DNA from 2 places in the Bacillus sp. MC1252 genome. Region 1 is predicted to be linked to the other one. Evidence: riboswitches for the same ligand, from Rfam matches in the RefSeq annotation. Region 1 holds a riboswitch; the other holds the start of a gene.
The links. Region 1 has a riboswitch for S-adenosylmethionine ahead of ACYH0L_RS15110 (methionine ABC transporter ATP-binding protein). Riboswitches for the same ligand answer to the same signal wherever they lie in the genome.
Positions count from the first base shown of each region.

Region 2: linked by a shared signal. The riboswitch ahead of ACYH0L_RS18040 (5-methyltetrahydropteroyltriglutamate--homocysteine S-methyltransferase) and the one ahead of ACYH0L_RS15110 (methionine ABC transporter ATP-binding protein) in region 1 are both predicted to bind S-adenosylmethionine.

Region 1 is NZ_CM166369.1:2,916,538-2,919,949, forward strand. It holds gene ACYH0L_RS15105 (methionine ABC transporter permease) at 1-476, opposite strand, end outside; gene ACYH0L_RS15110 (methionine ABC transporter ATP-binding protein) at 469-1,494, opposite strand; SAM riboswitch class I at 1,650-1,758, opposite strand; gene ACYH0L_RS15115 (SCP2 sterol-binding domain-containing protein) at 1,861-2,202, opposite strand; gene ACYH0L_RS15120 (thioredoxin family protein) at 2,323-2,625, opposite strand; gene ACYH0L_RS15125 (toprim domain-containing protein) at 2,638-2,982, opposite strand; gene ACYH0L_RS15130 (YusG family protein) at 3,114-3,350, opposite strand; gene gcvH (glycine cleavage system protein GcvH) at 3,395-3,412, opposite strand, start outside.
Region 2 is NZ_CM166369.1:3,492,042-3,495,453, reverse strand. It holds gene bglH (aryl-phospho-beta-d-glucosidase) at 1-754, shown strand, start outside; gene ACYH0L_RS18040 (5-methyltetrahydropteroyltriglutamate--homocysteine S-methyltransferase) at 808-1,932, opposite strand; SAM riboswitch class I at 2,020-2,132, opposite strand; gene ACYH0L_RS18035 (gluconate:H+ symporter) at 2,215-3,412, opposite strand, start outside.

The sequences.
Region 1 (3,412 bases):
GCTGTTACGGTAATGCCTGAAATAAGGGCTGGCAGTGATTCTGGCAGCAATACTTTAAAAATAATCGTAGACGTTTTAGCTCCCATAGATCGTGCTGCTTCAATGACTCCTTTGTCTACTTCTCGCAGTGCAATTTCGACAAGACGTGCATAGAAAGGAGCTGACCCAATGACAAGCGCAGGCAGCGCTGCATTTGGACCTAAAATAGTGCCCATTATTAGTTTTGTAAACCCTAATAAAAGAATGATTAAAATGATAAAAGGAATCGATCTGAAAATGTTGACGACTGCCCCAATAACGGTGTTAATCGGTTTATTTTCCCAAAGACCGCCTTTACTAGTCAGAAAGAGCAATAGTCCAAGGATGATACCAATAATAAAAGCAAATGCTAGTGAAATGAGTGTCATGTACACCGTTTCACCCGTTGCATTCCAAATGACATCTAGATCAACGTTCGGAAACCATTTCTCAAACATGTGTCATCACCTCAATTTCAACCTGTTTGCTTTGGATATAGGCGATGGCTTTTTCAACCTCGGTCTCTTCTCCATTAATATGGATAAAGAGTGTTCCAAACGCGCCTTCCTGCGTTTGAGAAATCTTTCCTTGAAGGATGTTCACATCGACCTCAAAAGATCGAACGATTTCAGTGATCAGCGGCTGCTCGGCAGAATCGCCGATAAAGGACAACCGTACCACCTGACCCTCTTTTACTCGCTCTAAGACGTGTTCGATTGTTTCTTTCGCTTCCTCTGGTTCAGCAAGCTGTTTCACAAATCGCTTCGTCATTTCTTCCTTCGGTTGTCTGAAGACACGTAATACTTCGCCTTCTTCGACAATGCGTCCATTCTCCATCACTGCCACACGATGACAGATTTTGCGAATGACGTGCATTTCGTGTGTGATGAGCACAATTGTCAGCCCTAATCGTTTATTGATATCGGCCAAAAGATCAAGGATGGAATCTGTTGTTTGCGGATCAAGTGCAGATGTAGCTTCGTCACATAGAAGAACCTTTGGATCATTGGCTAATGCTCTCGCAATTCCCACACGCTGCTTTTGTCCACCGCTTAGCTGAGAAGGATAAGCATTTTCTTTCCCTTCTAAACCGACCAATTTAATTAGTTCATTTGCACGGGCTCTCCGTTTTGACGTCGGAACACCTGCAATTTCGAGCGGGAACATAATATTTTGTCTTACTGTTCTTGACCAAAGTAGGTTAAAGTGCTGAAAGATCATGCTGATTTCCTGTCTTGCTTTACGAAGTTTCGCATTCGATACTTCATTGATCCGATTGCCTGCCACTTCAACAATTCCTTCTGTTGGCAGCTCCAGACCGTTTAATAGGCGAATAAGAGAGCTTTTGCCCGCGCCGCTATACCCGATAATTCCGAATATTTCACCTTTATCAATATCCAAGTTGACGTCTTTCACTGCGTCAACATTTCCGCTTTTTGAGTAGTACGTTTTTGATACATTCTGTAAATGGATCACAGTCTGCTCACCTGCTTTCTTGCTGAATCTATAGATTGCCATCACATACGTTCATTTATTCTTCGTGCTGTCATGACTCTAGCCTGCTGCCAAGTCAGTAAAAAAGACCTAACTGCAACGCAAGCAGAAAGGCCTTTTATTTCAAATACGCCTTTCTCTCATCTTTCAAAGCGTTGCGGCTTTGAGTGAATTGGCACCAATTTCAGCTATGCTGACGGTTGCCGGGTTTCATAGGGCACGTCCCTCCACCTCTCTTAATAAGAGAAAATATGTTGTTTTATGTGATGTTCATGTTTTTACTAACGTAGAATATCATGCTACCCGAGATATGTCAACGCTGTAAATCGCTAATTTCCAAGTAAACGACTACGTTATCATTTTCCGAAAAAAACCGTTCGTCAGCCAAAGCACAGCCTCTAGTCTGAGAAGCGCGCGGAATGAGCCTTTGACTTTGACTTGTCCCCTGCTGATAAGCTGCTGCAAGGACATGTCTCCATCTAATAATTGTAGAATTTCTTTCCTCTCACCATAGAAGATGAGATCCGATAACTCAATTGCAGGCAGTTTCTTCACTTCACCACGTTCATCCACAATCAATGTACAAGAGTCAGTTTCCGCCTCAAATGTAATCTTCAAGGATGATGAGGAGAGCAGCGGCTTTAACAATAATCGCTGCCCAGCGTTTCCATGGGTTTTCACTTTTTCCACATGTATAACCTCCCTGTCATTTGGTTATACATAACATTTCTCTACAAACATCGGCTTGTCCTTTATAAATAGCTCGACAAATTTTCAAATGAATTGCTTGAAATATGACAAAAAACCGCTTTATTTAGCGGTTTCAATCATTTCATGAAGATATGGAACTGAGTGAAAGGCGTAGCCTTTTTGCACAATCTCACCTTTTTTAAACAGTAGAAAGCAAGGTACACTTTCGATTTCAAATGCTTTCGCAAAGCCTGGTGAGTAGTTTAAATTGTTCTCGTAAAATGGAACATCCGGCTGCATGGCATCTACGACTGTCAGCATTTTCTTTGCCAACTGGCATGTTCCGCAAAACGGTGTATATAAGTACAAAAGAAATAAATCGTCCTCTATCTCCTTCAATTCATGCTCTTCAATCTCTTTCATATACGTCCACCCTCATAAATATTTGGAATGAACATCAATGTTTGCAGCTAATAGGATAGATGCAATGTGGGCTGACGGTGAAGCGGCCACTTCTCGGTACGTTCTGTCGACAAACAGATGAAGTGCTTCAGGGAATTCTTTTCGAAATTGCTTCCGCAGTTTGTCGCCAGCATCGTCACTGTCTGCTAATATGTAAACGTCTTTTCCGAATAAATCGTCCACGAGCTGATCCAGCTTCGATGTACTGATCGTACCATTGGTGCAAATGATGGTAACAGGTTCACTAATAACTTCTTTTAGCTTTTGTTTGTCTGATTTACCTTCTACAATGATGACCTTTTCTATCTCGACGTTCATCACGATCACCCGGCCCTTTTGACGTTGATTCACTTCTTCCTTAGATTACAATCTTTCATTCAGGTTGTAAAGATTAGGCACTTGATCATCAAAAAGACTGCAGCTTATGCTCACTGCAGCCTTAACTGTGATTAGCACCAGCCATTTTCATCGTCACAGTCTACATATTGTTCTGCCCCGTGGGTCAATGTATCAGACAGACGATAAAAACGATTTTGATCATAGGAATAACCCGATTTTAACTCATATTGATTTTCACTAATCATCGTGCCAATCTCTTCATTTTGATGATAAAGCACCATGCCGCTTTCTTTGAATCGCCCAGTGACATGCTCTGTTATATCCACCTGTTCTTTTTGAAAAGACAAATTGGACACCCCCCATAAAGGTAGAGTGTCCAATTTCACATGAATTAGTCTTCTTTTGTCAT
Region 2 (3,412 bases), 580 kb from region 1:
CATTCCAGATGCGAAAATTGGCTGTATGATTGCAGCTATGACCACATATCCGTACAGCTCAAGACCAGAAGATATGTTTGCTGCGATTGATCAAGACCGTAAAACATTGTTCTTCTCAGATGTACAGGCAAGAGGCTACTATCCAGGATACATGAAACGTTATTTACGTGAAAATGGAATCACCATTGAGTTCCAAGATGGTGACGAAGACATTTTAAGAAACCATACAGTGGACTATATCGGCTTCAGTTATTATATGAGCTTTGTGGCAAGTACAGATCCTGCAATCCTTGATCAGGCTGAAGGTGGGAATCTATTTGCAGGCGTGAAAAACCCATACCTTGAAGCAAGTGATTGGGGCTGGCAAATTGATCCGAAAGGACTTCGTACGACGCTTAATCAGCTGTATGACCGCTACCAAAAACCATTGTTTATCGTAGAAAATGGCTTGGGCGCTGTCGATCAAGTGGAAGAGGACGGATCGATTCAAGACGATTACCGGATTGATTACCTCAGAAGCCACTTGCTAGAGGCAAGAGAAGCGATCGCAGACGGAGTAGACCTGATCGGTTATACAAGCTGGGGCCCAATTGACCTTGTCAGTGCTTCAACTGCTGAAATGAAAAAACGCTACGGCTTCATTTATGTCGACCGTGATAATGAAGGAAACGGTACATTAGATAGAAAGAAAAAGAAAAGCTTCGATTGGTATAAACAAGTGATTGCTACGAATGGTGATTATTTAGATGTATAAAAGAAAGAGACAAACCGCTGATGATGCGGTTTGTCTCTTTTTTCGTCAAGGGACTATGACGTCCACACTTGATCAGCAATCTCAATCACATGACGCAGCTTTTCCCATTGCTGCTCTTCTGTTAACAGATTGCCTTCCTCCGTGGATGCGAATCCGCATTGTGGACTCAAACAAATTTGGTTGATGTCTACATATTGAGCCGCTTCCTCGATTCGTTTTTTGATTTGTTCAACCGGCTCAAGCTCACCGTACTTTGAAGTCACAAGACCAAGTACGATTTGAAGATTTGGGTTCTTCACATATCGAAGAGGCTCAAATCCGCCAGAACGATCGTCGTCAAATTCTAAAAAGAGGCCATCAAGATCTAAACCAGCAAAAATCGTTTCTGCCGCTGCTTCGTAACCACCTTCAGCTGCCCATGTTGATTTAAAATTGCCACGGCAAATGTGCATTGTGATGACTAAATCCTCTGGGCGATCGGCAACGGCTTCATTGATTGTTTTTGCAAACGACTCACGAAGTTCATCTTCCTCGCGGCCAAAGGCTTTGATTTGTTCATGACCTTTTTCAGAAAAGAACACTGCCCATGCCGTATCATCTAGCTGCAAGTAGCGGCAGCCTGCATCATAAAAAGCACGGATGGCTTTCTTATACGCCTGGGCCACATCATGGTGGAAATCATCTAAGCTGTCATACACACCTTCATCAAGCTTTCCACGGAAAAAGAGCATATTCGGACTTGGAATCGTCATTTTTGCCGTATGATCACCAGCGATGCTGTGAAGGAAGCGGTAATCTTCTAGCATTGGGTGCTCTGTAAAATCGATTTTACCCGTTACCTTAATGCCTCGTGCTTTTGTCGTTGTGTTGTGGAATTGAATGCCCTGATCTGCTTCAAATCCTTCGACCCCATCAAGTCCTTCAAGAAAGTCAAAATGCCACCATGCACGTCTGAATTCTCCGTCTGTCACAACCTCTAATCCAATCTCCTTTTGCTTCTCCACAATACGTGTGATTTCTGCATTTTCAATTTGTCGGAGCTGCTCTGCTGTCAGCGTACCGTCTGCTTTTTGCTTACGTGCTTCTTTGATGCGCTCTGAACGGAGTAAACTTCCTACTTGATCTGCGCGAAATGGCGGCTTTGTTGTTTTCTTTCCAATGGTTTGTACTTGTGTCATGCTGAATCCCTTCCTTCTACAGGTTGAATATCAAATAAAAAAGCTCTTCCTTGGATAAGGAAGAGCATCATATACTGTGAGATCTCTGCCTTATCTTCAAACAAGCGTGTGCTTGCTTAAGGAATTAGCACCATTCTGTTCCTAGGAACAGCGGTTGCCGGGTTTCACAGGGCCAGTCCCTCCACCACTCTTAATAAGGTTACCTTTTGATTCAATTTTCTTAATATACACAATTATTCAATCTTTTCGAGAAAAAGTCAATGGCTTTTACAATTTATTTTCCTACATAAACAAATCAGCGACAAGAACACCAGCTAGTCCGACAAGTGAAAGAACAGTGACCATCAATGTCCATGTTTTAAAGGTTTGGGCCATTGACAGGTTAAAGTATTCTTTATAAATCCAGAAACCCGCATCATTCACGTGAGAGAACGTAATACTTCCGGCACCTGTTGCGATCACCATTAATTCCGGGCTGACACCCGTTAATCCAATAAGTGGTGCAGAAATGCCAGCCGCGGTGAGACCGGCGACAGTTGCTGACCCTAATGATACACGCAGGACAGCAGCAATCAGCCAGGTGAGGAGCAGGGGAGAAAGAGTGCTTCCTCGCATGATCCCCGCAATGTATTGATCGACGCCGCTATCGATGAGCACCTGTTTAAAAGCGCCGCCGCCTGCAATAATTAATAGAATCATTGCAATGGAGCCAATAGAATCCGTGATCGACTTCATGACTTCCTGCATGCTTTTGCCCCTGCCAAGTCCAAACGTGTAGATGGCAAGCAGCACTGAGATTAATAGCGCAATCGCCGGTTCACCTAAAAACTCAGCTGTTGGCAAGAATGGAGAGGATGGGAAGAAAATTTCTAAAAATGCTCTGAATGTCATAAGTAATACAGGCAAAACAGCGGTAAAAATGCTAATCCCGAAGCTTGGCATTTCCTCTTCTGTAAATTCCTTTGGATTAAATAAGTTTTTCGGTATATGTGCATGCAATTGATCTTTTTGAAATAGTTTCGTAAACAGTAGTCCGCCTACTAACACAGCAGGAATTGCTAAAATAATTCCAACTAACAACGTTTGTCCCATGTTTGCTTGAAAGACATTGGCAATGGCTGTCGGCCCTGGATGAGGAGGGAGGAAGCCATGTGTTGTGATGAGTGCAGCGACGAGCGGCATGCCAACATACAACACAGGAAGTCTTGCGGCTTGAGCAATGGTAAAGACTAATGGAATTAAGATAATGAATCCGGTTTCATAAAACAGAGCAATTCCAATAACAAATCCAGTCAGCATTGTTGCCCATTGGATTTTCCCAATGCCGAATCGGTCAATGAGCGTCATCGCAATGCGCTGGGCGCCGCCAGAATCAGCCATCAATTTACCGAGCATCGCTCCAAAACCGAGAACCAGTGCTAGATGCCCGAGTGTACTACCGAGTCCTTTTTCGACGGAAGCAATCGCTTCAAGTGGTGAC